2 linked regions of the Alicycliphilus denitrificans K601 genome follow. The protein of the gene in region 1 binds, or shares a complex with, the protein of each later gene. Links are inferred from orthologs where the notes say so. Each region holds a gene or a part of one and is shown on either strand. Other genes may lie near its edges. The genes, in order: tsaE and tsaD.

Region 1 (13,775 bases):
CGTACACGGCGCGGCTGCGCAGCAGGCCGAAGCGCCGGTACACGTCCAGGTAGGAGCGCGCCTGCGGGTAGAGCTCTCGCACCCAGCGCACCTCGTCCTTGTTCTCGGCCACGTGCGACTGGATCCAGGTGCCGGGGTGGCGGCGCGCGAGCTCGCCCGCGCCGCGCAGCTGGGCGTCGGAGCACGAGGGGGCGAAGCGCGGCGTGATGGCGTAGCCCAGCCTGCCCTTGCCATGCCAGCGGGTGATCAGCGCCTCGGTGTTGAGCAGGCTTTGCTCCGTCTGGTCGCGCACGCCGTCGGGCGAATGGCGGTCCTGCAGCACCTTGCCGCCGATCATGCGCAGGCCGCGCTGCCGAGCCTGGCTGAAGAACGCATCCACCGAGGCCGGGTGCGAGGTGGCGAAGGCCAGCGCCGTGGTCACGCCGTTGCGCGCGAGCTCGTCGAAGAAGAAGCGCGCCACTTCGGCCGCATGCGCCGGGTCGGCAAAGCGCGCCTCGGCGGGAAAGGTGTAGTTCTCCAGCCAGGGCAGCAGGCCCTCTGCGGGCGAGCCGATGATGTCCGTCTGCGGGTAGTGCACGTGCATGTCGATGAAGCCCGGGGCGATCAGCCGGCCGGGCAGGCGCTCCACCGGCACACCCGGATGGTGCGCGGCCACCGCGCCGTGGGCGCCCGCGTCCACGACGCGGCGCACGCCGTCGGCGCCCGGCCCGGTCACCAGCAGGCCGTCGCTGTCGTACAAGGGTTGGCCGTCGGCGTCGAAGCGCAGCAGTTGCGCGCGGTAGGCTTGCAGGGTCATGGTGTCAGTGTCCGCCGATATAGAAGAACTTGAACAGGAACACGCCGGCGATGATCCACACCATGGGGTGCACCTCGCGCACGCGGCCGGTGAACAGCTTCACCGCGGCGTAGGTGATGAAGCCGAAGGCCAGGCCGTTGGCGATGGAGTAGGTGAATGGCATCATCAGCGCGGTGACCGCGGCGGGGACGATCTCGGTCGAGTCGTCCCAGTCGAGCTCGGTGAGCTCGCGCAGCATCAGGCAGGCGACGAAGAACAGCGCGGGCGCCGTGGCGTAGGCGGGAACCACGCCGGCCAGCGGGGCGATGAACAGGCAGGCCAGGAACAGCACCGAGACGGTGAGCGCCGTCATGCCGGTGCGCCCGCCGGCCTGCACGCCGGCGGCGCTCTCCACATAGGCGGTGGTGCTGGACGTGCCCAGCAGGGCGCCGGCGAAGATCGCGCTGCTGTCGGCCAGCAGCGACTTGTTCAGGCGCTCCATGCGCCCGGGCACCAGCAGGCCGGCGCGCTTGGCCACGCCCATCAGCGTGCCGGTGGCGTCGAACAGCTCGACCAGGAAGAACACCAGCACCACGTTGAGGAAGCCCTTGGTGAGCGCGGTGTGGATGTCCAGCTGCAGGAAGGTCGGGGCGATCGAGGGCGGCGCCGAGAACAGGCCGCGGAACTGGTTGCCGCCGAAGAAGAAAGAGGCGACGGTGACGCCGACGATGCCGATCAGGATGGCGCCCGGCACGCGCGCCTTGTCCAGCGCCACGATGGCGATGAAGCCGAGCACGGCGAGGATGACGGGGGCCGAGTGCAGGTCGCCCAGCGTCACCAGCGTGGCCTTGTCGCCCACGACGATGCCCGCGCTCTTGAGCGCGATCAGCGCCAGGAACAGGCCTATGCCCACGGTGATCGCGTTGCGCAGCGACTGCGGGATGCCCTTGATGATGAGCCCGCGCAGGCCGAACAGCGTGACGACCAGGAACAGGCAGCCCGAGATGAACACCGCGCCCAGCGCGGCCTGCCAGGTGAAGCCCATGTGCAGCACCACGGCGTAGGCGAAGTAGGCGTTCAGCCCCATGCCCGGGGCCATGGCGATGGGGTAGTTGGCGTACAGGCCCATGATGGCCGAGCCCAGCGCCGCGATGAGGCAGGTGGCGACGAACACCGCGTCCTTGGGCATGCCAGCGTCGCCCAGGATGGAGGGGTTGACGAAGATGATGTAGGCCATCGTCAGAAAGGTCGTCAGGCCCGCGATCAGCTCCGTGCGCATGGTGGTGCCGTGCGCACGCAGCTGGAACAGGCGCTCCGCCAGGCCCGTGGATGCGGCCTGCGGCGGCGTGGCCGGCACGCCCGAAAGGTCTTTTGCGCTCATGTGCTTGTCTCCTGGTTGGTCGTGGTCGGGGGTCGGGGCGATGGGGAGGCTGCCGCCTGCTGCTGCAGGCCCGCGATGGCCTCGCGCGTGCGCTCGCGCAGCCAGCGCGCGGCGCTGGAATGCTGGCTGCGCGCATGCCACAGCTGGTAGTACTGCAGCGGCGGCAGGGTGATCGGGCAGGGCAGGATCACCACCGGCAGGCCGGCGGCCACGCGTTCGCAGTAGCGGCGCCCGGTGGTCAGCACCAGCTGGGTGTTGGCGACCATGTCCGGGATGAGGCCGAAATACGCGCTGCGCACGGCGATGCGGCGGCGCAGGTCCAGGCCGTCGAGCATCTGGTCGATGATGCCGCGCGCGCCCGGGTGCGTGGGCATGGGGGCGATGTGCTCGGCGGCGAGCCAGGCGGCCGCGTCCCAGCCGCGGCGCACGGCGGGGTGGTGGCGGCTGACGAGCGACACCACCTCGTCGCTGAACAGGCGCGCCATGTGCAGCTCCTGGGGCGGCTGCAGCCAGTTGCCTATGACCAGGTCGATCTCGCCCAGGGCCAGCTGGGCGCGGTAGTCGGCCTCGCGCGTCAGGGCGTGGATCTCCACGCTGGCCAGCGGCGCCTGGCGCTTGACGTCGGCCACCAGGCGCGGCAGGAACAGCGGGTCGAGGTAGTCGCTCGCCGCGATGCGGAAGGTCTGGCAGCTGGTGCGCGCGTCGAAGCTGCGCGCCTCGGTGAACAGCGTCTCGGCCGCGCGCAGCACGCTGGCCGCGGGCTCCAGCATGCGCTCGCCGGCCTCGGTGGGCACCATGTGGGCGCCGCTCCTGACCAGCAGCGGATCGCCCGCGAGCTCGCGCAGGCGCTTGAGCGCCGTGGACACCGCTGGCTGGTGCATGCCCAGGCGCAGCGCCGCGCGCGACACGCTGCGTTCGCTGAGCACCTGGTGCAGCACGCGGATCAGGTGCAGGTCGATGCGGTCGAACAGGTTGCGCTCGGACGGTGCCCCCGCCCCCGCCGCCGCGGGCGCGTCGGCGGGGATGTGGGGCGGCGCAGCGTGCGGCTTCATGGCGCCTGCACCGCCGTGATGGCGCGCAAGATGGCCTCGCTGGTCGCGGGCGCCTGCAGCGGCGGCAGCTTGCGGCGCGCGCCCGCGGCGGCCACGGCATCGCGGATGGCGAAGAACACCGAGAACGGCAGCAGCAGCGGCGGCTCGCCCACGGCCTTGCTGCGGTGGATGGAGTCCTCGGCGTTCTCGCCCTCGAACAGCTGCACGTTGAATTCCGGCGGGCAGTCGTTGGCCGTGGGGATCTTGTAGGTGCTGGGCGCGTGCGTCAGCAGCAGGCCGCTCGTGGGGTGCCAGACCAGCTCCTCCATGGTCAGCCAGCCCATGCCCTGGATGAACGCACCCTCGACCTGGCCGATGTCCACCGCCGGGTTTAGCGAGCGGCCCACGTCGTGCAGCACGTCGGCGCGCAGCAGCTTCCACTCGCCCGTGAGCGTGTCCACCACCACCTCGGAGCAGGCGGCGCCGTAGGCGAAGTAGTAGAACGGGTGGCCCTGCATGCGCTCCTTGTCCCACGACAGCCCCGGCGTGGCGTAGAAGCCGTCGGACCACAGCTGCACGCGGTCCAGGTAGGCCTCGCCCACCAGGGCGTCGAAGGCAAGCTGCCTGCCGCCCACCCACACCTGGTCGTTGGCGAAGCGCACGTCCTCGGCGCTCCCGCCATGGCGCGCTGCGGCGCAGGCGGCCAGGCGCGCGCGGATCTGGCGCGCCGCGTCCTGCGCGGCCTTGCCGTTCAGGTCCGTGCCCGTGGACGCGGCGGTGGCCGAGGTGTTGGCCACCTTGCTGGTGTCCGTGGCCGTGACGCGCACGCGCTCGAAGGCCACGCCCAGCTCGTGCGCCACGACCTGCGCCACCTTGGTGTTCAGGCCCTGGCCCATCTCGGTGCCGCCATGGTTCACGAGGATGGAGCCGTCGGTGTAGACGTGCACCAGCGCCCCGGCCTGGTTGAAGTGCTTGACGTTGAAGCTGATGCCGAACTTCACCGGCGTGAGCGCCAGCCCGCGCTTGAGCACGGGGCTCGTGGCGTTGAACGCGGCCACGGCGGTGCGGCGCGCCTGGTAGCCGCTGCGCTCCTCCAGTTGGTCGACCAGTTCGTGGATCACGTTGTCGCGCACTGTCTGCAGGTAGGGCGTGACGTTGCGCTCGCCGCGCCCGTAGAAGTTGGCGCGGCGAACGGCCAGCGGGTCGTGCCCGAGCGCGCGCGCGATGCCGTCGAGGATGTATTCGATGGCGATCGCCCCCTGCGGCCCGCCGAAGCCGCGGAACGCCGTGTTGCTCTGCGTGTTGGTCTTGCCGCAGAAGCCGTGCATGGCCACCTCGGGCAGCCAGTAGGCGTTGTCGAAGTGGCACAGCGCGCGCGTCATCACCGGGGCCGACAGGTCGGCCGAATGCCCGGCGCGCGAGACCATGGTGACGGCGGCGCCCAGGATGCGGCCCGCGTCGTCGTAGCCTACGTCGTACTCGTACCAGAAGCAGTGGCGCCGGCCGGTGATGAGGAAGTCGTCGTCGCGGTCCACGCGCAGCTTCACCGGGCGCGCCAGCAGCCGCGCGGCCACGCTGGCCATGCAGGCGAACAGGGCCGACTGCGACTCCTTGCCGCCAAAGCCCCCGCCCATGCGCCGGCATTCCACCTGCACCGCGTGCGCGTGCACGCCCAGGGCGTGCGCCACCAGGTGCTGCATCTCGCTCGGGTGCTGGGTGGAGCAGTGGACGTGGATGGCGTTGCCCTCCTTCGGGATGGCGTAGCTGATCTGGCCCTCCAGGTAGAACTGCTCCTGCCCGCCCACGTCCAGGCTGCCTTGCAGGCGGTGCGGCGCCGCGGCGATGCGCGCGCGTATGCCGGCTTCGTCCAGGCCGCTGCTGCTGCGCACCAGGTGCATGGGCGGCACCACGTACTGGCCGCGCGCGTGCGCCTCCCGGGGTGTGAGCACGGGCGGCGCGGCTTCCACGCGCAGCGCCTGCCTGGCCAGGGCGGCGGCGCGGCGCGCCTGCTCGCGCGTGCGGGCGACCACGGCGAACACCGGCTGGCCCAGGTAGCGGATCTCGCCGTCGCACAGGATGGGGTCGTCGTGCACGATGGAGCCCCAGTCGTTGGCGCCGGGGATGTCCGCCGCCGTGAACACGCGCACCACGCCGGGCATGGCGCGCACGGTATCCAGATCCATGCCCAGCAGCCGGCCCGCGGCCACCGGCGCCAGGCCCAGCGCGCAGTGCAGCGTGCCGGCGAGCTCGGGAATGTCGTCGGTATAGGTGGCGCTGCCGGAGACGTGCAGCACCGCCGATTCGTGCGCCTGGCTGATGCCCACGCGCGCGCCCGCCTGGTGCGCGCGCGCCTCGGCGCCGGGGTCCAGGCGTAGCCGCTGGTTGTCCTGGTAGGGCGCGAAGGCGGCGGGGTGGTTCAGCACATGGCCGGGGACGGGTTTGTTCATGATGGCTCCTTACACGCCGTGCGGCAGCACGCTGAACACGCTGGTACGGCCCGCGTCCAGCGGCCCCTGGGGGCGCGTTTCCAGCCACAGGCGCTGCAGCAGGTTCTGCGCCACCTGCAGGCGGTAGGCGCTGCTGGCGCGCATGTCGGTCAGGGGCTGGAAGTCCTGCGCCAGCGCCTGCTGCGCGGCGCGCACGCTGTCCTCGGTCCAGGGCTGGCCGAGCAGCGCGGACTCGGCGCGGGCCGCGCGCTGCACGGTGGCCGCCATGCCGCCATAGGCCAGGCGTACGCTGGCGACGGTCTCGCCATCCAGCGCGATGGCCATGCCCGCGCACAGTGCCGAGATGTCGCAGTCGAAGCGCTTGCTGATCTTGTAGCCGCGCACCTGGCGCGCAAAGGCCGCGAGCGGCACGACGATGGCCTGCACGAACTCGCCCTCCTGCAGCGCGTTCTTCATGTAGTCCAGGTAGAAGTCGGGCAGCGGCAGGCGGCGCACGGCGGCTCCGCGGCGCAGCTCGACCTGCGCGTCCAGCGCCATCAGGATGGGGGCCGAGTCGCCGATGGGCGAGCCGTTGGCCACGTTGCCGCCCATGGTGCCGGCGTGGCGTATGGGCGTGGAGGCGAAGCGCAGCCATACGTCGGTCAGCGCCGGGGCGCGCGCGGCGAGCGCGGCCCAGGCCTGCTCCAGCGTGGCGCCAGCGCCTATCCAGAGCGCGCCGTCTCGCTCCTCCACGGCGCGCAGCTCCCGCACGCCGCCCAGGTAGATCAGGTCGCCCACGTCGCGAAACTGCTTGTTCACCCACAGGCCGATGTCGGTGGAGCCCGCCAGCAGCCGCGCCTGGGGCTGCTCCAGGCGCAGCCGCGCCAGGTCCTCCAGCGTGCGCGGGGCGTGGAAGTGGTCAGTGCGCTCGCTGATCGTGTGGTGGGCGGCGCCGTAGGCCAGGGCGGGTTCCTGCGCCAGGGCTTGCAGCGCCCTGGCCACGGCGGCGCGGTCGAACGCGGCCGCGGGCAGGTCGAACATGCGCTGGCCCGCGTCCAGGATGGGGCGGTAGCCCGTGCAACGGCACAGGTTGCCCGAGAGGTCGTCCGCGAGCTGCTGGCGCGTGGGCCGGGTACCTGCCTGCCGGTGCTGCTCGTAGGTGTTCCACAGCGACATCGCGAAGCCCGGCGTGCAGAAGCCGCACTGCGAGCCGTGGCACTCCACCAGGGCTTGCTGCACCGGGTGCAGGGGCTGGGCCGCGCCGCCGCAGCAGGACTGTGCGGGGGTCATGGCTTGCAGGTCCTCTACCGTGAACAGGGCCTTGCCGTCGAGCGTGGGCAGGAACTGTATGCAGGCGTTGACGCTGGCGAGCTGCAGCTGGCCATTCGCGTCCAGCTCGCCCAGCACCACGGTGCAGGCGCCGCAGTCGCCCTCGTTGCAGCCCTCCTTGGTGCCCGTGCAGCGGACGTCCTCGCGCAGCCAGTCCAGCACCGTGCGCGTGGTGTGCATCCCCTGGATGCTGACCACCGCGCCGCGGTGGTAGAAGCGGATGGGGCGGGCGTCGGCGGAGGAAGGTGTGGCGTGTGTCATGGGACGGTCCAGGCGTGCAGCGGGGCGCAGTGCGCGGTCATTGCTTCTATGGTGCACGCAGGCGGCGCCCCCGAGCATTCCCGCCGCGCAATATTCGATATGCAATGAGTCTTATAAGACCTGGGTTAACCCGCATGAAAACGCCCCGGAACGGGGCGCCGCGGAGCGGGCGGCCGCCATCCAAGGGCCGCCGGGCGCTGCCGCCGGACCTATGCGGCGGGCAGCAGGCAGATCGTCAGCAGCAGGGAGGTGTCCTGCACGGCGGCAAGCGCATGGGGCTGGCCCGCGGCCAGGTACACCAAGTCGCCGGCCTGCATACGCTGGGTGCGGCCATCGACGGTGAGGTCAAGCGCGCCCTCCATGCATTGCAGCGTAATCTCGCACTGTACGCGATGCTCGCGCATGGTGTGGCCGCGCGGCAGCACTAGGCGCACCACCTCCAGCTGGGCGGCCTTGAACAGGGCGGTGGAGACGGTGTCGGTCAGCCGCTCGCCGAGCGGCTCCAGGCGGGTGATTTCTCCCGGGGCGACGTGGGGCAGTGCCATGGCGAGTCCTCCTGAGCCCCATGCCTAGACCGACCGGCTGCGTGCCAGCGGCGGGTTCTTGGCGAAGTAGCGGATGATGCCGCGCATCAGCGCGTCGGCCAGCTGCTCCTGATAGGCGGCCGAGCGCAGCTTGGCCTCCTCCTCGGGGTTGCTGATGAAGGCCGTCTCCACCAGCACGCTGGGGATGTCCGGCGCCTTCAGGACCGCGAAGCCGGCTTGCTCCACGCGCGGCTTGTGCAGCCGGGCCATGCCGCCGATCTCGCCCAGCAGCACGCTGCCGAGCTTGAGGCTATCGTTGATCTGCGCCGTGGTGCTCATGTCCAGCAGCGCGCGCTGCACGTGCCGGTCCTGGCTGCCCACGTTCACGCCGCCGATCAGGTCGGCCTCGTTCTCCTTGTTGGCGAGCCATCGCGCGGCGGAGCTCGACGCCCCGCTCTGGCTCAGCGCGAACACGCTGGCGCCGCGCGCCGACGGGGTGGTGAAGGCATCGGCATGGATGGAAACGAATAGGTCGGCCTGCACGCGCCGCGCCTTCTCCACGCGCGTGCCCAGCGGCACGAAGTAGTCGCCGTCGCGCGTGAGGAAGGCGCGCATGGGGTTGCCGCCCACCTGGGTGGCGTTGATGCGGTCGCGCAGCTGGTGCGCCACCTTGAGCACCACGTCCTTCTCGCGCGTGCCGCCGGGGCCTATGGCGCCGGGGTCCTCGCCGCCATGGCCGGGGTCCAGGGCGACGATGATGAGGCGGTCGGTGGCGCGCGCCGTGGCGGGCGCCGCGCCGCGCGTGCGGGGCGGCGCGGCCGGCGCAGGCGCGTTCCCCGGCGCGGGCGGCGTTGGCATGCCCGGCTTGAGGCTGTGCTGCGCGATCAGCTCGTCCAGCGGGTCCGGGGCGGGCGCCTTGGCAATGTCCGGCGCGGCCGGCTGCGGGGCGCCGGCGGAAGATCCGGCGTCGCGCAGGCGCTCGGCGATCAGGGCCTCCAGCGGATCGGGCGGCACTGCGGGGTAGAGGTCGAACACCAGCCGGTGCTGGTAGGCGGCGACGGGCTGCAGCGTGAACACCTGGGGACGCGCCGCCTGCTTGAGATCCACCACCAGGCGCACCACGCCGGGCGCGTACTGGCCCACGCGGATGCCGGCGATGTTGGGGTCGTCGGGCCGCACCTTGGCCACCAGTTCGCGCAGCGAGGGGTCAAGGTCCAGTCCCTCGATGTCCACCGCCAGGCGCGGCGGCGTGGGCACGAAGAACTGCTTGGCGACGAGCTGGCGGTCGGATTCGATGGTCACGCGCGAATACTCGGGCGCGGGCCACACGCGCACAGCCACGATGGTGGCGCCGCGTGCGATCTGCTGCCGGCCCAGCAGCAGTACCAGGCTGCCCGCCTGCAGCAGCGTGCGGCGGGTGTGGAGCGGGTGGGGGAGGGGCGCGTCGCTCATGGGGTGTCGAGTCCTTGCAGTATGGCGCTGCCCAGGGGCGTGTGCGCCTGCAGAGTCACATGCCGGGCCAGATCATCCTCTGCTTCAATGTAAAGAGCAATATCCGCTGGCGGAGCAAGGGAACCGGCATTGTCCGGCCATTCGGCCAACTTCAGGCCGGGGCTGGCGAAGATGTCGCGAAAGCCGGCGTCCTCCCACTCGCGCGGGTCGTGGAAGCGGTAGAAGTCGAAATGCCATATGAACAGCCCTGGCGCCTGGTGCGGTTCGACCACGGCATAGGTCGGGCTTTTGATGCGCCCGGCCACGCCCAGGGCGCGCAGCAGGTGGCGCACCAGGGTGGTCTTGCCCGCACCCAGGTCGCCGTGCAGGGCAATGAAGGCGTTGGCCAGGCCCGGCTGCGCGGCCAGCCGCGCGGCGAAGCGCGCCGTGTCGTCCTCGTCCTGCCAGCGCAGCGACAGGCGGCGGGGCGTTTCTACAATCGGGTGTTGATGGTGTGCAGCAGTCAACTCGTTCCTCGGATCCAGGGCTGGGCGCGCGAGCTGGGATTCTCCCAAATCGGCGTGGCCGGCGTGGACCTGTCCGCCGCCGAGCCTGGATTGATGCAATGGCTTGCCGAAGGTTTCCATGGCGAGATGCATTACATGGCCGCCCATGGCCTCAGGCGCGCGCGCCCGGCCGAGCTGGTGCCGGGCACGGTGAGCGTGATCACCGCGCGCATGGACTACCTGCCGCGCACCACGCCCGAAGGCTGGCAGGCCGTGGAGTTCGAGCGGCTGCGGCGCCCGCAGGAGGCCATCGTCTCCGTCTATGCCCGGGGGCGCGATTACCACAAGGTGCTGCGCGCGCGCCTGCAGAAGCTCAGCGACCGCATCGCCGAGGCCGTGGGCCCGTTCGGTCACCGCGTGTTCACCGACTCGGCCCCCGTGCTGGAGGCCGAGCTGGCGCGCCGCAGCGGCCAGGGCTGGCGCGGCAAGCACACGCTGGTGCTCTCGCGCGAGGCGGGCTCCATGTTCTTCCTCGGCGAGATCTACCTGGACATGGCGCTCGCGCCCACGGAGCCCGTCACCGCGCACTGCGGCAGCTGCCAGGCCTGCATGGACGTGTGCCCCACGCAGGCCATCGTGGCGCCGCACCGCGTGGACGCGCGCCGCTGTATCTCCTACCTGACCATCGAGCACGCGGGGCCCATCCCCCCGGCGCTGCGCCCCCTCATGGGCAACCGCATCTATGGCTGCGACGACTGCCAGCTGATCTGCCCCTGGAACAAGTTCGCCCAGCCCAGCAGCCTGCCCGACTTCGACGCGCGCGCTCCCCTGGAGGGGCAGCAGCTGGCGCAGCTGTTCGCATGGGACGAGGCCATGTTCCTGCGCATGACCGAGGGCGGGCCCATACGCCGCATAGGGCACGAGCGCTGGCTGCGCAACATCGCCGTAGCGCTGGGCAATGCGCTGCGCGCCACGCGCGATGCCGGCGAGGCCGGTGCCCTGCGCGCCGCGCTGGCAACGCGCGCCAACGACGCGAGCGCCCTGGTGCGCGAGCACGTGGCCTGGGCGCTGGCGCAAGGAATTTGAAAGAAAATTGGCTCTAGCGCCCGTGTATCAGGCGTAAGCAGCTATCAATAGGGTAGCATCAGCGCAGCATGCCGAGCGCGAACGTCAGGCTCGCCACCCCCAGCACGGTGGACAGCGTCACCAGCCCCGCCACGTAGGCGCCGTTGTAGCCCATGCGCGCCGCCAGCACGTAGCAGCTGGAGGCCGTGGAGACGGCGCAAAAGGCCATCAGCACGGTGGTCTGCGTGGCGTCGAGCCGCAGCAGCCGCGCAAAGGCCCAGGCGATCAGGGGCTGGGCCAGGTGGCGTATGAACAGCACCGACGCCGACAGCAGCTTGCTGCGCGTGAGCAGGCCGAACTGCATGCCCGCGCCCGCGGCCATGAGCCCCAGGGCCAGCGAGGCGGCGCCTATGCGGCTGACCGAGGGCTCCAGCCACGGCGGTATGCGAAAGCCCAGCAGATTGGCCACCAGGCCCGTGACCGTGGCGATGATCAGCGGGTTGCGCAGCAGCTCGCGCACGAAGCCCTGCTGGCTGCCGCGCGCCATGGGCCACACGGCCGCCACGTTCAGCACGGGTACGCACACGCCGATGAGCACGGCCACCATCAGCAGGCCCTGGGCGCCGGCCAGGCGGTCGGCCAGGGCCAGCACGATGAAGGAGTTGAAGCGGAACGCCACCTGGGCCGCCGCCGCGTGGTCGCGCCGGTCGATGTGCCGGCCCAGCCAGGGCAGGTGCGGCAGGCTGTAGGCCAGCGCCACGCCGCACAGGCCGGTGCCCAGGCCCGCGGCGACCAGGCTCGCGGCCTCGCCCACGTCGATGGGGCTCTTGACGATGGACTGGAATAGCAGCACTGGGAACAGCAGGTAGTACACCAGGCTTTCCACCGGCTGCCAGACGCTGCGGTTCAGGGGCGTGTAGCGGCAGATCAGGTAGCCGCACAGGATCAGGGAGAAGTCGGGGAAAAGGAGCTGCGCGTAATTCACGGCGCGCAGCATACCGTGACGACGCGTGTCGCGCAGGCGACGCGGCGGCACGCGGCCATGGGGCGTCCGGGCGGAAAAACGCGGGAAATCACTGGCAGATCGGGGTGCCGGAAGGGCCCACTCGGGCGCCCGGGTGCCTTAGGATCGCCGCCTACCCCTTTCTGGCATTTTTTACCCAACACGATTGGGATGAGGAGATCTCACATGCAACGACGCAACTGCCTGGCCCTGGCCCTGCTGGCGGCGACGGCCGGCACGGCCTTCGCGCAGGCCTACCCCAACAAGCCCGTCAAGCTGCTGGTGCCGTTTGCCGCCGGCGGCACGACGGACATCATCGCGCGGGTCATCGCCGACCCGCTGTCGCGCGCGCTGGGGCAGTCGGTAGTGGTCGAGAACCGCGGCGGCGGCGGCGGCATCATCGGCGCGCAGGAAACCGCGCGCGCCACGCCCGACGGCTACAACCTGGGCATCGCCACCGTGTCCACCACGGCCGCCAACCCGGCCATCAACACCAAGGTGCCGTACAACCCGCTGACGGACTTCACCCCCATCATCAACATCGCGGCCACGCCCAACATCATCGCGGTGCATCCGAGCTTCCCGGCCAAGGACTACAAGTCCTTCCTGGCGGAACTCCAGAAGAACCCGGGCAAGTATTCGTACGCCTCGTCGGGCACGGGCGGCATCGGCCACCTGCTGATGGAGCTCTACAAGAGCCTCTCCAACACCTTCGTCACGCACATCCCCTACCGCGGCGCGGGCCCGGCCCTCAACGACACGGTGGCCGGCCAGGTGCCCATCATCTTCGACAACCTGCCCTCGGCGCTGCCGTTCATCAAGAGCGGTAAGCTCGTGCCCATCGTGGTGTCCGCGCCGCAGCGCGTGGCGGCCCTGCCCAACGTGCCCACCTTCAAGGAGGTGGGCCTGGAGCCCGTCAATCGCATGGCCTACTACGGCATCCTGGGCCCCAAGGGCCTGCCCAAGGACGTGGTGGACAAGATCAGCGCCGGCACCAAGAAGGCCCTGGAAGACCCCGCCGTGCGCAAGCGCATCGAGGACACCGACTCCATCATCGTCGCCAACACGCCCGAGCAGTTCGCCGAGCAGATCAAGGCCGAGTTCGAGATCTACAAGCAGGTGGTGCAAAAGCAGAAACTCACGCTGGAGTAAGCTGCTCCTTTCTATGGATCAAGGCCGCTCTCGGGCGGCTTTTTCACATGCTGCCCGAAAGCCAGAACGCCATCGACTCGTTCCTAGACGCCCTGTGGCTGGAGGATGGCCTGTCGCGCAACACCCTGGCCGCCTACCGCCGCGACCTCTCGCTGTATGCCGGCTGGCTGGCGGCGCAGCAGCCGCCTCTGGCGCTGGACGCCACGGCAGAGCACCATCTGAGCGGTTACTTCGCCGCGCGCCATGCCCAGACGCGTGCCACCTCCGCCAACCGGCGCCTGACGGTGCTGCGCCGCTACTTCCACTGGGCGCTGCGCGAGCGGCGCATCGCGCAGGATCCCACGGTGCGCCTGCTGGCCGCGCGCCAGCCGCTGCGCGTGCCCAAGACGCTGACGCAGGCGCAGGTGGAGGCGCTGCTGCACGCCCCGGACACGGCTACCGCCCTGGGCCTGCGCGACCGCACCATGCTCGAACTGATGTACGCCAGCGGCCTGCGCGTGAGCGAGCTGGTCACGCTCAAGACCTTCCAACTGGGGCTGGCCGAGGGCGTGCTGCGCATCACCGGCAAGGGCGGCAAGGAGCGGCTCGTGCCCTTCGGCGAGGAGGCGCGGCGCTGGCTGGAGCGTTACCTGGCCGAGGGGCGCGGCGCCATCCTGGCGGGCCGGCAGACCGACGACCTGTTCGTCACCCAGCGCGGCAGCGCCATGTCGCGCGTCATGTTCTGGGTCATCGTCAAGAAATGCGCGCAGCTCGCGGGCATCACCGCGCCGCTGTCGCCGCACACGCTGCGCCATGCGTTCGCCACGCACCTGCTCAACCATGGGGCGGACCTGCGCGTGGTGCAGTTGCTGCTGGGGCATGCCGACATCTCCACCACCACCATCTATACCC
Region 2 (16,431 bases), 1.5 Mb from region 1 along the record:
TGCGCGCCGCTGGCCTTGATCTTGACGGCATAGGGCGCGAAGTCCTTCACGCGGCCCACAGGGTGTAGTTCGTCGCCGACGACCGCGACGTCGGGGCGCTGGGCGGCCAGCTGCCGGCGGGCCTCGCGCAGCACGGCCTGGCCGAAGCTGTAGTCCTGGCCGATCAGGTAGACGCTCTTGAGCGCCCGGTCCTCGCGCATCACGTCCATGAGCGCGGCCATTCGCATGTCGGCATGGGCGTCGAAGCGGAAGTGCCAGAAGCTGCACTTGTCGTTCGTGAGCGCGGGATCGACCGCCGAGTAGTTGAGGAACACCACGCGCCTGCCCGGCTCGCGCTGGTTGTGCTTGTTGATGGCCTCGATGAGCGCGGCGGCCGTGGCCGAGGAATTGCCCTGCAGCACGAAGTGCGCCCCATCGTCAATGGCCGCGCGCAGGGCCGACAGCGCCTCCTCGTTCGTGCCCTTGCTGTCGTAGCGCGCCAGCTGCAGCGGCTTGGCGCCGCCCGGCAGCGGCACGCCGCCGCGCGCGTTCACGCGCTCCATGGCCCAGACGATGTTGCGGAATACCGCCTCGCCAGTGTTGGCAAAGCTGCCGGACAGGCTTTCGATGAGCGCGACCCTGATGGGCGCGCCGGTGGCGGACCGGGGCTGGGCGCCGACAGCCAGGGGCAGCAGCGCCAGAGCACAGGCGCGGATGGCCTGGCGGCGTGACGGAAGGGGCATGGGAAGACTCAAGGAGAAGAAAAGGAGGCCCACTACTGGGCCATGAGCTGCTCGATGGACTGCGGCGCCGGCTGCTCCGCTGGCGCATCGGCCGCCGCCGCGCGCTCCTGCTGGGGCAACTGGCTGGCGCTGGCGGCGGGCTCCGGCACGGCGGCCGTGGTGGCCGGCGCCGGCGCCGGCGCCGGCGCGGGGGCAGTGGCCACTGGCACCGGCAACTGTACGCTGGCGGTGCCGGCGGGCGCCATGGGCACGTAGCGCTCGAAGAGCTGGAAGAAGCGTTCGTAGAATTGCACGTCGGTGATGGTCTCGCTGCCCACCTTGACCAGGGTGTCGTCAGTGGCGGAGACGGGCAGCGACACCGAGCCTATGCCGCCCACGCCCAGCGAGGCCGAGTTGTTGACCTTCTTGATCACGTAGCGATCCTGCAGCGCGCTGGCGAAGGCCGAGGTGCGCACGTCCCCCTGCCCCTCGGGGGCGCAGACCACGCGCATTTCCACCTCGTAGTGCACGTCGGCCTGGGGCTGGTAGTACTTGCGCCCGGCCACCATCTCGGCGCTGGCCGTGTTCACCAGGTAGCCCTGGCTCAGCAACGCGCGGCGCGCGGCCTCGCAGGTGCGCGCCTGCGAGGCCAGGACATGGCGCGTGTGCATGCTGGTACTGTCGAAGTCGTTGGGGGTGAATTGCAGGTTGCGCTCCAGCCCAGGCATGGCCTCGGGCAGCCGCGCGCAGCCCGCCAGTAGAAGGGCGCAGGCCAGCAGGCCCGGGCGCCGGCCCAGGGGCGTGGAAGGAAGGGGCAGGAATCGAATCACGGGAGCCAAGCAAAAAAATCCGCAGCAGGGCCGCATTGTGAATGCCCGTCGCACAGGCGCCGGGCAAGCGCCCGGACAGCCTCTTTTTTACTATCGAATAATGAGCTAGAAGCGCTTTTCCACAAAGCGCAGAGGGCATATTTTACGAATAACCCTATTCATGGCGCAGTGCCTCGATGGGATCGAGCCGCGCCGCGCGCCGCGCGGGGAAGAAGCCGAACAGCACGCCTATGCCCGCCGAGAACACGAAGGACAGCAGGTTCACGCCCGGGTGGAACACGTAGGGTATGCCCATGGCCTTGGACAGCGCCACGGACGCCCCCGCGGCCAGCACGATGCCGATGAGCCCGCCCAGCGCCGCCAGTACCACGGCCTCGATGAGGAACTGCATGAGCACCTCGCGCTCGAGCGCGCCTATGGCCAGGCGCAGGCCGATCTCGCGCGTGCGCTCGGTCACGCTCACCAGCATGATGTTCATGATGCCTATGCCGCCCACCAGCAGGCTCACGGCGGCCACGGCGCCCAGCAGCGTGGTCATGACGCGCGTGGTGCCCGAGAAGGTGTCGGCCAGCTGCTTGGTGTCGAGCACGTTGAAGTTGTCGTCGTCGGACTCCGAGAGCTTGCGCCGCTCGCGCAGCAGCTCGGTCAGGCTGGACTTCACGCGCTCGGGGTCGCTGCCGTCCTGCATCGACACCAGCAGCGTGGGCACGCGCGTGCTGCCGATCACGCGGCGCTGCAGCGTCTTGAGCGGCAGCAGCACCAGGTCGTCCTGATCGTTGCCGAACGCGCCCTGCCCCTTGGAAGCGAGCACGCCCACCACCTCGCACGAGAACTGGCGCACGCGCACGCGCTCGCCCAGCACGTCGGCGCCGGCGCCGAACAGCTCGCGGCGCACTGTCTGGCCTATGAGGCACACGGCCGCGCCCACGCGCTGCTCGTCGCTGGTGAATTCGCGCCCGCTCGCGAGCGTCCAGCTGCCCGTCTGCAGCCAGGCGTTGGTGCTGCCCAGCACGCTGGTGGTCCAGTTGCGCCCGCCCGCCACGGCGGTGGCGCTGGTGCGCGCCTCGGGCGCGACGGCCAGGATGCCGCCAATCTGCTGCGCGATGGCGTCGGCATCCACGTCCTTGAACGCGGGCGCGCCGCTGCCGCCGCCCGGCCCCATGCGCTGGCCCGGGCGCACCTGCAGCAGGTTGGTGCCCAGGCTGGCGATCTGGGCCTGCACGGCCAGCGTGGCGCCGTTGCCCAGCGTGACCATGGTGATCACCGCGCTCACGCCGATCACGATGCCCAGCACGGTGAGGAAGGAGCGCATCAGGTTGCGCCTTATGGAGCGCAGCGCGAGCAGCAGGGAGTTGAGCAGCATCATGGCGCCATCGCCTCCTGCGCCAGCGCATAGGGGCGCGGGTTGCGCGTGTCGCTGTCGATGCGGCCATCGACGAAGCGCACGATGCGCCTCGCGTACTGCGCCATCTCCGGTTCGTGCGTGACCATGAGCACGGTGATGCCCTGCTCGGCATTGAGGCGCCATAGCAGTTCCATGATCTCGCGGCTGCGCTGCGTATCCAGGTTGCCCGTGGGCTCGTCGGCCAGCAGCACGGCGGGCTCGCTGACGATGGCGCGCGCGATCGCCACGCGCTGCTGCTGCCCGCCCGACAGCTCGGCGGGCGTGTGGTGCTCCCAGCCCTTGAGGCCCACCGACTCCAGCGCGCGCGCAGCGGCCGCATGGCGCGCCGCCGCGCTCTCGCCGCGGTAGAGCAGCGGCAGCTCCACGTTCTCCTGCGCCGAGGTGCGCGCCAGCAGGTTGAAGCCCTGGAACACGAAGCCCATGAAGCGCCGGCGCAGCCGCGCGCGGTCGTCGCGCGACAGCGACTGCACGGGCACGCCGCGGAACAGGTAGCTGCCCACGCTGGGCCGGTCCAGGCAGCCGATCACGTTCATGGCCGTGGACTTGCCCGAGCCGCTCGGGCCCATGATGGCCACGAACTCGCCGCCGGCGATGTCCAGGTCCACGCCCTTGAGCGCCTGGAAGGCCAGCGCGCCCTCGCCATAGACCTTGGTGATGCCACGCAGGCGGATCAGCGGCTGCGCATCGGCCAGCGCACCCATGGGCGCATTCATGAGCGCGCCCCCGCGGCGAGCTGGTCGGTGATGACCTGCATGCCCGGCTGCAGCGCGTCGCTCTCGACCTCGGTCACGCGCCCGTCGCTGATGCCCACCTTGACGTGGATGGCCCTGGGCGCGCCGTCCTCCAGCACCCAGATCTGGCGCAGCGCGGCGCCGCCCTTGGCGCCGCCCTCCCCTCTGCGCTGGCCCGCCGAGCGCGGCATGCGCGGCATGAGCTGGCCCATGATGCCGCCGCCGGCCTTGTCGCCGCTGGCCGCCGGCCCCGGCACGGCGGCGCCGACCGCGGCCACGGGCGTGAAGCGCAGGGCCGTGTTGGGCACGGTGAGCACGTCGTTCCTCTCGGTGGAGGTGATGGTGGCCGCGGCCGTCATGCCGGGGCGCAGGCTCAGGTCGGCGTTGTCCACCTCCAGGTAGGTGATATAGGTCACCACGTTGTCGGTCTTGATGGAGCCGAAGGCCACGCGCGTGGTGCGCGCCGGATAGGGCCGCGAAGGGTAGGCGCTGACGGTGAAGCTGGCCTGCTGGCCCGGTTGCACGGCGCCCACGTCGGCCTCGTCCACGCTCACCTCCAGGCGCAGCCGGGACAGGTCCTCGGCCAGCGTGAGCAGCGTCACCGCCTGCAGCGACGCGGCCACGGCGTTGCCCGGCTCCACCGCGCGCGACAGCACCACGCCATCGATGGGCGAGCGGATCGAGGCCTTGGTGACGTTGGTCTCGTCGGTGGCCAGGGCGGCCCTGGCGTCCTGCACGCTGGCGTGCGCGGCGGCCTCGTCGGCCAAGGCGCGGTCGTAGGCGGCACGGCCTGTGTCGAGCTCCGCGGCCGAAGGCACCTTGCCGCCCGACAGGCGCGCCACCTCTTCGAGCCGCGCGAGGCTCGCGCGCGCCTCCTTGACGGTGGCCGCGGCCTGCGCCAGCCGCGCCTGCGCCGACGCCACGGAGGCGCGCGAGCGCAGCACCTGCGCTTCGAGCTTGGTGGTGTCCAGCTCCACCAGCACCTGGCCCTTCTTGACGGCGTCGTTCACGTCCACCAGCACGCGGCGCACCGTACCCGAGAGCTCGCTGCCGATGTTCACCGAGCGCGTGGGCTGCAGCGTGCCGTTGGCGGCCACGGTCAGCTTGACCTGGCCGCGCTGCACCGGCTGCGTGACGTAGCGCGGCGCGGCCTTGGCGCGCTTGCCGGCCTGCCAGTACCACCAGCCGCCGGCCGCGGCCGCCAGCGCCAGCACGGCGAGCCAGAGGGTGATGCTCTGCCACCAGCGCCGGCCCAGGCCGTCGCCCAGGAGGGACTGCAGGTCCTGCGCGGCGGGCGCGGCGGGGTTGGTCGTTCGTTTCTCTGTCATGGTTCCTGTCCTTGGGGCCCTGCCTCCCTGGGGGCCTGCCAGCCGCCGCCCAGCGCCTTGTACAGGCGCACGTGGTTGGTGCTCGCGCTGGCCACCGTGCCGGCCACGCCGTCCTGCGCCGTCAGCAGCGTGCGCTGCGTGTCCAGCACCGTCTGGAAATCCACCAGGCCGCTGGCGTACTGGTGCTGCGCCAGCAGCGCCGCGTTGCCCGCCGCCTCGGCGGCGGCCTCCAGGCGCGCGAGCCGCTCGCGGTCACCCTGCAGCGCCACCAGGGCGTCCTCCACGTCCTTGAGCGCACCCAGCACCGCGGCCTCGTAGCCCACGCGCGCCTGCTCCAGCGCCGCCTCCTGCGCGCGCACCTGGGCGCGCAGCGCGCCGCCGTCGAACACCGGCAGCGACACGCTGGCCAGCAGCGAGGCCGCCGTAGCGCCGCCGCCCGTGAGCGCGCCCAGCGAAAGCGCCTTCAGGCCCAGCGTTCCGCCCAGGCGCAGGCTGGGCAGGCGCTGGGCCTCGGCCTGGGCCACGCGTTCCCAGGCGGCGCGCACGCCCAGCTCTGCCTGACGCACGTCGGGGCGCTGGCGCAGCGTGTCGGCGGGGAAGGCCAGCGCCAGTTCGGCGGGGGCCTGCGGCACGGGCGCGCTGGCGGCCAGGGCCTGGTCCAGCGCCGCGGGCGGCTGGCCGGTGAGCACCGCCAGCGCATGGCGCGCCTGGGCCATACCCGCCTGCAGCGCGGGCAGCTGGGCAGCCGTCTGCTCGACGATAGTGCGCGCCTGCTGCTCGGCCACCGCGCTGGCCAGGCCTGCCTGCACGCGCCACCCGGTGATCTGCGCCGTCTCACGCTGCGCCGCCAGGTTGCTCTCGGCGATCTGCAGGCGCTGCTGCTGGCTGCGCAGGCTGATGTAATTCACGGCCACCTCGGCCGCCAGCGCCACCTGGGCGGCGGCCACGCCCGCCTCGGCCGCCAGCAGGTCGGCTTCGCCGGCGCGCACGCCGCTCGCGATGCGGCCGAACAGGTCGGGCTCCCAGCTCGCGTCCAGCCCCAGCTGGAAGCTGTTGCCCGTGGCGCCGTTGCTGCGGCTGCGCTGCGCCGAGCCCGAGGCGTCCAGCGACGGCAGCATCCCCGCCGCCTGCACGTCGCGCTGGGCGCGTGTCTGCTCCACGGCCGCACGGGCGCTGCGCACGCTGGTGTGGGCCTGCAGCGCCTGGGTGACCAGGCCCGTGAGCTGCGCATCGCCCAGCTGCTGCCACCATTGGGTGAGGTCGTCCGCGGGCCGCGCGGCAGGCGCCTGCACCGCGCCCTGGCCGGCCCAGGCGCCGGGTACCGGCACGCTGCCGTCCGGCGCCGGCGGCAGGCGCGTGGCGCAGCCGGCCAGCACCAGGGCCGCGAGCAGCGGCGCGCACATGCGCGGCGCGGGCCATGGGCGGGAAGAGTCGGAAGGATCGGAAGGCGGGGCAGGCAGCATGCTGCGCATTGTTACAACACAGTTTGTAGCCCCCGCCAGCGCGGGATGAACTTTTGTAAAGGTCAGGACGCGATCGCGTCCAGCGGCCAGCGCGGCTTCACGTCGAATGCGTAGTTGCGATTGGCCTGCTGCTGGCCCGACTGCAGCCGCATGGCCGCGGCCATGGCGATCATGGCGCCGTTGTCGGTGCACAGGTGCAGCTCGGGGTAGTGCACGCGCACCCGGCGCGCCGCGCAGGCGGCGTCGAGTTGCTCGCGCAGCAGCCGGTTGGCGCCCACGCCGCCGGCCACCACCACGCGCCGCATGCCGGTCTGGTCGATGGCCGCCAGGGTCTTCCTGACCAGCACCTCGACGATGGCGGCCTGCGTGCTCGCGGCCAGGTCGGCCTTGCGCGCCGCCAGTTCATCGCCCAGCTTCTTCGCCTGCGTGAGCACGGCGGTCTTGAGCCCGGCGAAGGAGAAATCCAGGTCGCCGCTGTGCAGCAGCGGCCGCGGCAGCTTGAAGGCCTTGGCGTCGCCCTGCTCTGCCAGGCGCGACAGCGCCGGCCCGCCGGGGTAGCCCAGGCCCAGGAGCTTGGCCGACTTGTCGAAGGCCTCGCCGGCCGCGTCGTCTATGGTCTCGCCCAGGATCTCATAACGGCCCACGCCGTCCACGCGCATGAGTTGGGTGTGCCCGCCCGAGACCAGCAGCGCGACGAAGGGGAACTCGGGCGGATCGCTGCTCAGGAACGGCGACAGCAGATGCCCTTCGAGGTGATGCACGCCCAACACGGGCCTGTCGAGCGCGGCTCCCAGGGCGCAGGCCACGCCCGCGCCCACCAGCAGCGCGCCCGCCAGGCCCGGCCCGCGCGTGTAGGCCACAACGTCCACGTCGGCCAGGCGCTGGCCCGCCTCTGCCAGGACCGCTTCGGTCAGCGGCAGCACGCGACGGATGTGGTCGCGGCTGGCCAGCTCGGGCACCACGCCGCCGTAGTCCTGGTGCATCGCTATCTGGCTGTGCAGCGCATGCGCGAGCAGCGTGGGAACGGCATCGCCGCCCCGCCCACGCACAAGGGCCACGCCGGTTTCGTCGCAGGAGGATTCGATGCCCAGGATCAGCAGACTCATGCCTGCGAGTGTAGTCCGGGGCTCAGCGTGCACCCGTGATGTAGCGCTCCATCTCGGTGATGATGAACTGCTGCTCGGAGATCACGCTCTTGACCAGGTCGCCGATGGACACCAGCCCCACCACGCGCCCCTCGTCCACCACGGGCAGGTGACGCAGGCGGTTTTCCGTCATCAGGGCCATGCATTGCTCGGCGCTGTGCGAGGGGTGCACGAAGCGCACCGCGCGCGTCATGACCTCGCGCACGGGCGTGTCGACCGAGGCGCGGCCGAGCAGCACCACCTTGCGGGCGTAGTCGCGCTCGGTAAAGATGCCCGCGATCTGCTCGCCCTCCATGACCAGCAGCGCGCCGATGTGCTTCTCGGCCATGAGCCGCAGGGCGGCGAGCACAGTGTCCGATGGCGCGACGCAGTGCACCTGCGCGTCGGGCTTGGACTTGAGAATTTCTGCAACGGTTGTCATGGCGGCCTCCCAGGCTGTGAAGTGAAGCGAAAGCTTAGCCGAAAGTGCCCGCCGAACCGATGCCGAGATGCAAACGGATACCGCTCAGCGCCGCCCGCCCAGCAGGTTGGCACCGATCTTGACCAAATCCCCCAGACCCACCTGGCCGTCGCCGTCCTGGTCCAGCAGGCTGCCCAGCAGGTCGCCGCCCGGCGTGCCCGTGCGCTGGGCGCGGGCGCGCTCCTGGCCGAGCATCTGCCCGAGGCCGCCCGCATCCATGCCGCTGGAGCTCACGCGCTGCGCGAGGAAGGACATGACGATGGGCGCCAGCATCTGCAGCAGCCGGCCGGCATCCACCCCCTGGCCCGTGCTCTGGCCCAGGGCGGACTCGGCCCGCTCGCGGCTGCCGCCGAAGATATGGCCCAGGATGGCCGCGCCGGCATCGCCGCCCAGGGCCGCGCCGCCGCCGCCGAGCAGGGAGCCCAGCAGCCCGCCCAGGTCCATGGCCGGCTGGGGCGCGGCGGGCATGTGGTCGCGCTGCAGCGCACCGAACAGGGATTCGGCGCCCTGCGCATCCTGCGCGTTGCGGCCCAGGGCGCCCAGCAGCATCGGCAGCGCCATGGCCACGGCGCTTTGCGTTTCAGCGTGGCCGGTGCCCAGTTGCCGGGAGATGTCCTGCAGGGGCGCACCCTGCAGTTGCTGCATCAGCTGTTCGGCCAGCAGCGGCGTGGAGTCGGGGGTATTCATGGTGGCGTTCCTTCCATAGAAGCGGCGCGCACGGGCCGCACGCCCACATGGTATGCCGGCCCGCGCCGGCCGTGCGGGACATGCCGCCGCCCGCGACCGAAGTTGACAATCGCGGTCGGCTATTCTTCAACTTTGATAGCTATTAGCGCTTACCCCATAAGCACTACGCGCATTTTCCCTTTAAATTTCCGGCGCGTACCGCGCGCAGCCTTGCATGGCGCGGCGCACCCCTGCGGCCTGAGGCGCATACCCTGGAGAATGTAAAGAAAAATGAAGAGATACCTCCCGGGGAGCAGTCCTGGCACCGATGTGCGACATTCTGTGTTCGGCCGGGGCCTGCCCCCGGCCCGCTCGACGTTCCGCCCCCGTCGGCCTCACCGAGACCCACTGCGTTCCGCACCCATGACCTCCGCGATCTGCGACAGCCCTGCACTGGTCCCCGCCTCCCCTCCGCGCACCGTTCCCTTTCCCGGCCTGGCCTGCATCCTGGCGCTGTCCCTGCTGCTCGCCGCCTGCGGCGACAAGAACGCCAAACCCGCCGCCGCAGAGCAGCCGCCCGAGGTCGGCGTGGTCACGCTGCAGCCCGAGCGCCGGGTGGTGACCACCGAGCTGCCGGGCCGCACCACGGCTTTCCTCTCGGCCGAGATCCGCCCTCAGGTCGGCGGCATTGTGCAAAAGCGCCTCTTCACCGAAGGCGCGCGCGTGGCGGCCGGCCAGGTGCTCTACCAGCTCGATCCTGCGCCCTACGAGGTGGCGCTGGCCAGTGCCGAGGCGCAGCTCGCCCGGGCTCGCGCCACGCTGAACACGGCCCGGACCAACGCCCGGCGCAATGCCGAGCTGGTGAAGATCGACGCCGTCAGCCGGCAGGTGTACGACGACAGCCAGGCCGCGGTGGCGCAGGCGCAAGCCGACGCGGGCGTGGCCGCCGCCGCCGTGGAGGCGGCGCGCATCAACCTGGGCTACACGCGCATCAAGTCGCCCATCGCGGGGCTGACCACCACGTCGGCGGTCACGCCGGGCGCGCTGGTCACGGCCAACCAGGCGGCGGCGCTGACCACGGTGTCGCAGATCGATCCGCTCTACGTGGACGTGACACAGTCGAGCAGCGAGGTGCTGCGCCTCAAGGGCGATCTGGCCGCCGGCCGCTTCAAGCGCGAGGGCAAGGGCGACGCGCGCGTGGCCATCAAGCTCGACGACGGCAGCACCTACGCGCAGGAGGCCGTGCTGCGCTTCAGCGGCGTACAGGTGAACCCCGCCACGGGCGCGATCACGCTGCGCGCCGTGGTGCCCAACCCCAACGGGCTGCTGATGCCCGGCATGTACGTGCGCGCCGTGCTGGAGGCGGGAGTGAACGAGCAGACCCTGCTCGCGCCGCAGCAGGCCGTGACGCGCGACCCCGCGGGCAACCCGAGCGTGCTGGTCGTCACGCCCGAGAACAAGGTCGAGCGCCGCCGCATCGCGACCGGCGCGGCCGTGGGCAACCGCTGGGAGGTGCTCTCGGGCCTGGCCGCTGGCGAGCGGGTCCTGGTGGATGGCGCACAGCGCGCGCGCCCCGGCGACACGGTGCGCCCCGTGCCCTGGGCGCCCAAGGCGCGGCAGGGCACGTCGGCCCAGGCCTCCCAGCCCGCTCCCCAGCCCTGAGGAACGGCCATGGCGCAGTTCTTCATCAACCGCCCCGTCTTCGCGTGGGTGCTGTCCATCGTCATCATGCTCGCGGGCGGGCTGTCCATCTTCACGCTGCCGCTGGAGATGTACCCCGAGATCGCGCCGCCGCGCGTGACCCTCAACACCACCTACACCGGCGCCTCGGCCGAGACGGTGGAGAACTCCGTCACCCAGGTGATCGAGCAGCAGCTCAAGGGCCTGGACAGGCTGCTCTACATGAGCTCCACGAGCGACTCGGCGGGCCGCTCGCGCACCACGCTCACCTTCGCGCCCGGCGCCAACATCGACGTGGCCCAGGTGCAGGCGCAGAACAAGCTGCAGGGCGCGATGAACCGCCTGCCCGACGCCGTGAAGAGCCGCGGCGTTTTCGTGAACAAGGGCGGGCAGGACTACCTCGTGACCTACGTGTTCACCTCGCCCGACCCGAACGTGTCGCAGGTGACCATAGGCGACTACCTGACCAGCAACGTGGTGGACGTGATCGCGCGCGTGGACGGCGTGGGCGACGTGACCGTGTTCGGCACCAACTACGCCATGCGCATCTGGATGAACCCTGCGCTCATGGAGAAGTACGCGCTCATGCCGTCCGACCTCGTGAACGCGCTCAACGCGCAGAACGCGCAGGTCTCGGCCGGGCAGCTTGGGACATTGCCCGCGGTGCCGGGGCAGATGCTCAACGCCACGGTCACCGCGCGCTCCAAGCTCACGAGCGTGCAGGAGTTCAAGGACATCGTGCTCAAGTCCGCGCCCGACGGTTCGGTGGTCACCATGGCCGACGTGGCGCGCGTGGAGCTCGCGGCCGACTCGCTCACGGTGCGCTCCATCCTCAACGGCCAGCCCGGCGCGGGCCTCGGCATCGTGCTGGCCGATGGCGCCAACGCCATGCAGGTGGCCGACGCGGTGGCCAGGAAGATCGCCGAGCTCGCACCCTACTTCCCTGACGGCATCACGGGCTTCGTGAGCTCGGACACCACGCCCTTCGTGCGCGCCTCGATCAAGGAGGTGATCAAGACGCTGGGCGAGGCCATGGTGCTCGTGACGCTGGTGATGTTCCTCTTCCTGCAGAACTTCCGCGCCACGCTGATCCCGGCGATCGCCGTGCCCGTGGTACTGCTGGGCACGCTGGGCGTGCTCTCGGCCATGGGCTACTCCATCAACATGCTGACCATGTTCGCGCTGGTGCTGGCCATCGGCCTGCTGGTGGACGACGCCATCGTGGTGGTCGAGAACGTCGAGCGCGTGATGAGCGAGCAGGGCCTGCCCCCGAAGGAGGCCACGCGCAAGTCCATGAAGGAGATCACGCCCGCGCTCGTGGGCATCGGCCTCACGCTGTCGGCCGTGTTCGTGCCCATGGCGTTCTTCGCGGGCTCGGTGGGCGTGATCTACCGGCAGTTCTCGATCACCATCGTCGCTGCCATGGGGCTGTCGGTGTTCGTGGCGCTCACGCTCACGCCCGCGCTGTGCGCGTCGCTGCTCAAGCCCATGGCGCACGAGCGCACGGTGCGGCGCGGCCCGCTGGGCTGGGTCGACCGCTTCTTCATCTGGTTCAACCACCACTTCGACCGCAGCGCCACGCGCTACCAGGGCACGGTGGCGCGGCTGCTGCGCCGCACGGGCCGCATGATGGTGCTGTTCGGCGCGGTGCTGGCGGCGGTGGCCTTCATGTTCCACCGCCTGCCCACCTCGTTCCTGCCCAACGAGGACCAGGGCTTCGTCGGGGCCACCGTCACGCTGCCCTCGGGCGCGACCGACGCGCGACTGATGGAGGTGATGGACCAGATACGCCTGTACTTCAAGGACAAGCCCGAGGTCTTCAGCACCAATGCCATCCTGGGCAACAACGGCAACCAGAGCTCGGGCAACATGTGGATACGCCTCACGCCCTGGGACAAGCGGCCGCTGCCCAGCCAGTCGGCCGAGGCCATCGCCAACCAGGCCACCAAGGATCTGGCCAGCATCCGCGACGCGCGCGTCTTCGTCACGCTGCCGCCGGCCGTGCGCGGCCTGGGGTCCAGCGCGGGCATCAACTTCGTGCTCAAGGACCTGAACGGCCTGGGCCACGATGCGCTGATGAAGGCCATGAACGACGTGATCGCCGCCTCGCGCAAGGAGCCAGCCATCATCAACATGCGCACCACGGGCTTCGACGACACGTCCGAGCTGAAGGTGGAGATCGACGACCGCAAGGCCGCCGCGCTCGGCGTGTCGGTGGCCGACATCAACGGCGTGCTCTCCAGCGCGCTGGGCGGCACCTACGTGAACGACTTCGTGCACTACGGCCGCGTCAAGCGCGTCTACATCCAGGGCGACGCGCCCTCGCGCATGCTGCCGCAGGACATCGCCCAATGGTCGGTGCGCAACCGCGACGGGCAGATGGTGCGCTTCTCGGCCTTCGCCACCACCAGCTGGGGCAACGGCTCGCCGCAGCTCATGCGCTACAACGGCAGCCCGGCGCTGGAGATGCAGGCCAACACGCCGCCCGGCGCGAGCTCGGGCGACGCCATGGCCGCCGTGGAGCGCATCATGGCCACCATGCCGCCCGGCATCGGCTTCGAGTGGACGGGCGCCTCGCTGCAGGAGCGCCAGTCGGGCTCGCAGGCGCCCATGCTGTACGCCGTCTCCATCCTGTTCGTGTTCCTGTGCCTGGCCGCGCTGTACGAGAGCTGGAGCGTACCCTTCTCGGTCATGCTGGCCGTACCGCTGGGCGTGATCGGGGCGCTGGCCGCCACCTACGGGCGCGGCCTGGCCAACGACGTGTACTTCCAGGTCGGGCTGCTGACCACCGTGGGCCTGGCCTCGAAGAACGCCATCCTGATCGTGGAGTTCGCCGTGCAGCTGCAGGAGCGCGGGCGCAGCCTGATCGACGCCACCGTCGAGGCCGTGCGCCTGCGCCTGCGGCCCATCCTCATGACCTCGCTGGCCTTCGGCTTCGGCGTGCTGCCGCTGGCCATCGGCACCGGCGCCGGTGCGGGCGGGCGCCGGGCCATCGGCACCGCCGTGCTCGGCGGCATGGTGTTTTCCACGCTGCTGGGCATCTTCTTCGTGCCCGTGTTCTTCCTGATCGTGCGGCGCCTGTTCACCTCGCGCGGCGCGCCCGCGCACACCCCCCAGCCGGAGGCCGCGCCATGATCCCCCGCCGCGCCCTGCTGGCCGCGCCGCTGGCGCTGGCGGCCTGCACCTCGCTCGCGCCCGACTACCAGGCCCCCGCCCTGCCCGTGCCGCCCACCATGGGCGCCGCGCAGCCGCCGATTGCCGCACAGGCGCCGGACCCGGCGCACGAAGCCACGCTGCACGTGACCGAGGCCGGGCCCCTGCCCTGGAGCGACTTCGTGCAGGAGCCGCGCCTGCGCGAGGTGGTGGCCCTCGCGCTGGCCCACAACCGCGACCTGCGCATGGCGGCGCTGGCCATCGAGCGCGCGCGCGCGCAGTACGGCATAGAGCGCTCCGCCCTCTTTCCCGCCGTGAACGCCACGGGCGCCGGCGCCCGCAGCCGCACGGCCGACGACCTGACCACCGCCGGGCGCCCCAACACCACGGGCCAGTACAGCGCCCAGCTCGGCTTCAGCAGCTACGAGCTCGACTTCTTCGGGCGCGTGCGCAGCCTGAACGACGCCGCGCTGCAGGAGTTCTTCCGCGTGGCCGAGAACCGCCGCAGCGTGCAGCTGAGCCTGGTGGCCGAGGTCATGAACGCCTGGCTCATGCTCGATGCCGACGCCCGCCGCCTGCAGCTGGCGCGCGAGACCCTGCGCACGCGCCAGCAGGCGCTGGACCTCACGCGCCGCAGCTTCGAGCTGGGCGCCACGTCGGCCCTGGCCCTGGCGCAGGCCCAGACGAGCGCCGATACCGCGCGCGTGGACGCGGCCGCCTTCGCATCGCAGGTCGCGCGCGACCGCAACGTTCTCGCGCTGCTGGCGGGCACGAGCGTGCCCGATGCGCTGCTGCCCGCCAGCGTGGCGTCCGTCCTGCCCGGCGCGGGCAAGGTCCCCGAGCTGCTCCCGCCCCCGGCGCCTGCCACGGCGCTGCTGGGCGTCGCGGCAGACCTGCCCTCCAGCGTGCTGCTGCACCGCCCGGACCTGCGCGCGGCCGAGCATGCGCTGCGCGGCAGCTACGCCAGCATCGGCGCGGCGCGCGCGGCTTTCTTCCCGTCCATCACGCTCACGGCATCGGTGGGCACGGCCAGCAACGCGCTGTCGGGCCTGTTCGGCGCGGGCAACGGCACCTGGACGTTCGCGCCCCAGATCCGCCTGCCGATCTTCGACGCCGGGCGCAACCAGGCCAACCTGCGCGTGGCCGAGGTCGCGCGCGACACCGCGCTGGCCCAGTACGAGAAGGCCATACAGACGGCCTTCCGCGAGGTTGCCGACACGCTGGCCGAACGCGCCACGCTGGACGAGCGCCTGGATGCCCAGCGCTCGCTGGTGCAGGCCAGCCAGCGCGCGCTGGAACTGTCCGACGCGCGCTTTCGCCTCGGGGCCGACAACTACCTCGCGGTGCTCGACGCGCAGCGCTCGCTGTACGCGGCGCAGCAGGCGCAGATCGCGCTGCAGCTGGCCGAGCAGGTCAACCGCGTCACGCTCTACAAGGTGCTGGGCGGGCAGTGGGCGGGCGACGCCGCGCCTCCTGACAGCTCCTGAGCCCCGCCTGCACCCGCCGCACCACGGCGGGGCATGGCGGCCACCTGCGCGCACCACCATACGCCAGCGGCATGCCCGCCACGCCCAAATGCTATTAAATAAATAGCTTATTGCGCTTACCTGATGCGCCTCTCAGGCCACTCCTGACAAGAACCATCGCCGACCTGCGGGCTGGCACACCTATTGCATTGACCCTCATGCGGCCGCTGTGGGCCGCGTTGTTGCCGATGCGGGGCATGGCCCCAGGGAGACGATGGTGAAGCAATCCAGACTGGTGATGGTGGGCAATGGAATGGCGGGCGTGCGCACGCTGGAAGAGCTGCTCAAGATCGCCCCCGATCTGTACGACATCACGGTGTTCGGCGCCGAGCCGCACCCGAACTACAACCGCATCCTGCTCTCGCCCGTGCTGGCGGGTGAGCAGACGGTGGACGAAATCGTCCTCAACGACTGGTCCTGGTATCAGGAGCACGGCATCGCGCTGCACGCGGGCCATACCGTGACCGCCGTCGACCGCGCGCGCCGCCTGGTGCATGCGCGCGGCCCCGGCGGCGAGGCGGTCAGCGCGCCCTATGACCGGCTGATCCTGGCCACCGGCTCCAACCCCTTCATGCTGCCGATCCCCGGCAAGGACCTGGCAGGCGTGCTGGCCTACCGCGACATCGCCGACACCCAGGCCATGATCGACGCCGCCGCGAAATACCGCAGCGCGGTGGTCATCGGCGGCGGCCTGCTGGGGCTGGAGGCGGCCAACGGCCTGATGAAGCGCGGCATGCAGGTAACCGTGGTGCACGCCGGCGAATGGCTGATGGAGCGCCAGCTCGACCCCGTGGCCGGGCGCATGCTGCAGAAGGCGCTGCAGGAGCGCGGCATGCGCTTTCTCATGCAGGCCCAGACGCAGGAGCTGCTGGGCGACGGCGACGGACGGGTGCGCGCCGTGCGCTTCAAGGACGGCAGCGAAGCGCCCGCCGACCTGGTGGTGATGGCCGTGGGCATACGCCCCAACACCGCGCTGGCCGAGTCCATGCGCCTGCACGTGGAGCGCGGCATCGTGGTCCACGACACGCTGCAGACCACCACCGACGCGCGCATCTACGCCGTGGGCGAATGCGCCGCGCACCGGGGCGTGGCCTACGGCCTGGTGGCGCCGCTGTTCGAGCAGGCGAAAGTGCTGGCCAACCACCTGGCGGAATTCGGCATCGGCCGCTACCTGGGCTCGCAGACCTCGACCAAGCTCAAGGTCACGGGCATCGACCTGTTCTCGGCGGGCAACTTCCAGGGCGGCGAAGGCACCGAGGAGATCGTCATGAGCGACCCCGGCGCCGGGCACTATAAGAAGCTGGTGCTCAAGGACGACAGGCTGGTGGGCGCCTGCCTGTACG

Evidence for each region.
Region 2: the proteins of tsaE (region 1) and tsaD are in contact, whole or in part, in a crystal structure (PDB 6N9A), measured with the Thermotoga maritima proteins. The link is inferred for Alicycliphilus denitrificans K601 from one-to-one orthologs. Residues at the interface, in WP_004082108.1 of Thermotoga maritima: Leu37, Gly38, Lys46, Lys57, Val59, Lys60, Ser61, Thr63, Phe64, Thr65, Leu66, Met67, Val69, Pro71, Tyr82, Arg83, Leu84, Asp86, Asp88, Phe89, Asp93, Ile128, Asp130, Glu131, Arg134; in WP_004082750.1 of Thermotoga maritima: Cys10, Asp11, Arg49, His50, Leu82, Gly84, Gly135, Gly136, Glu154, Thr155, Leu156, Asp157, Asp158, Ser159, Glu162, Asp165, Lys166, Arg169, Leu170, Tyr175, Lys213, Thr214, Leu217, Tyr218, Gln221, Arg222, Asn324.

The regions. Positions count from the first base shown.
Region 1 is NC_015422.1:4,198,649-4,212,423, forward strand. What follows is about bases 7,931-10,924. They hold tsaE (tRNA (adenosine(37)-N6)-threonylcarbamoyltransferase complex ATPase subunit type 1 TsaE), read right to left. Parts: upstream 9,686-10,924; coding sequence 9,176-9,685; downstream 7,931-9,175. Other genes in these bases: ALIDE2_RS20015 (N-acetylmuramoyl-L-alanine amidase), read right to left, coding at 7,931-9,179; queG (tRNA epoxyqueuosine(34) reductase QueG), read left to right, coding at 9,668-10,750; ALIDE2_RS20030 (AEC family transporter), read right to left, coding at 10,809-10,924. Also shown: guaD (guanine deaminase), read right to left, coding at 1-796; ALIDE2_RS19990 (NCS2 family permease), read right to left, coding at 801-2,054; ALIDE2_RS19995 (LysR family transcriptional regulator), read right to left, coding at 2,153-3,208; xdhB (xanthine dehydrogenase molybdopterin binding subunit), read right to left, coding at 3,205-5,634; xdhA (xanthine dehydrogenase small subunit), read right to left, coding at 5,644-7,203; ALIDE2_RS20010 (cupin domain-containing protein), read right to left, coding at 7,413-7,748; more of ALIDE2_RS20015, read right to left, coding at 7,773-7,930; more of ALIDE2_RS20030, read right to left, coding at 10,925-11,726; ALIDE2_RS20035 (tripartite tricarboxylate transporter substrate binding protein BugE), read left to right, coding at 11,919-12,884; site-specific tyrosine recombinase XerD, read left to right, coding at 12,932-13,775. UniProt on the Escherichia coli protein: Required for the formation of a threonylcarbamoyl group on adenosine at position 37 (t(6)A37) in tRNAs that read codons beginning with adenine.
Region 2 is NC_015422.1:2,689,949-2,706,379, forward strand. The notes cover bases 5,543-8,520. They hold tsaD (tRNA (adenosine(37)-N6)-threonylcarbamoyltransferase complex transferase subunit TsaD), read right to left. Parts: upstream 7,565-8,520; coding sequence 6,521-7,564; downstream 5,543-6,520. Other genes in these bases: ALIDE2_RS12850 (efflux transporter outer membrane subunit), read right to left, coding at 5,543-6,398; ALIDE2_RS12860 (CBS domain-containing protein), read right to left, coding at 7,587-8,024; ALIDE2_RS12865 (DUF937 domain-containing protein), read right to left, coding at 8,109-8,520. Outside these bases: ALIDE2_RS12825 (branched-chain amino acid ABC transporter substrate-binding protein), read right to left, coding at 1-722; ALIDE2_RS12830 (DUF2242 domain-containing protein), read right to left, coding at 755-1,567; ALIDE2_RS12835 (ABC transporter permease), read right to left, coding at 1,686-2,894; ALIDE2_RS12840 (ABC transporter ATP-binding protein), read right to left, coding at 2,894-3,649; ALIDE2_RS12845 (efflux RND transporter periplasmic adaptor subunit), read right to left, coding at 3,646-4,995; more of ALIDE2_RS12850, read right to left, coding at 4,992-5,542; more of ALIDE2_RS12865, read right to left, coding at 8,521-8,750; ALIDE2_RS12870 (efflux RND transporter periplasmic adaptor subunit), read left to right, coding at 9,153-10,391; ALIDE2_RS12875 (efflux RND transporter permease subunit), read left to right, coding at 10,401-13,544; ALIDE2_RS12880 (efflux transporter outer membrane subunit), read left to right, coding at 13,541-15,049; nitrite reductase large subunit NirB, read left to right, coding at 15,303-16,431.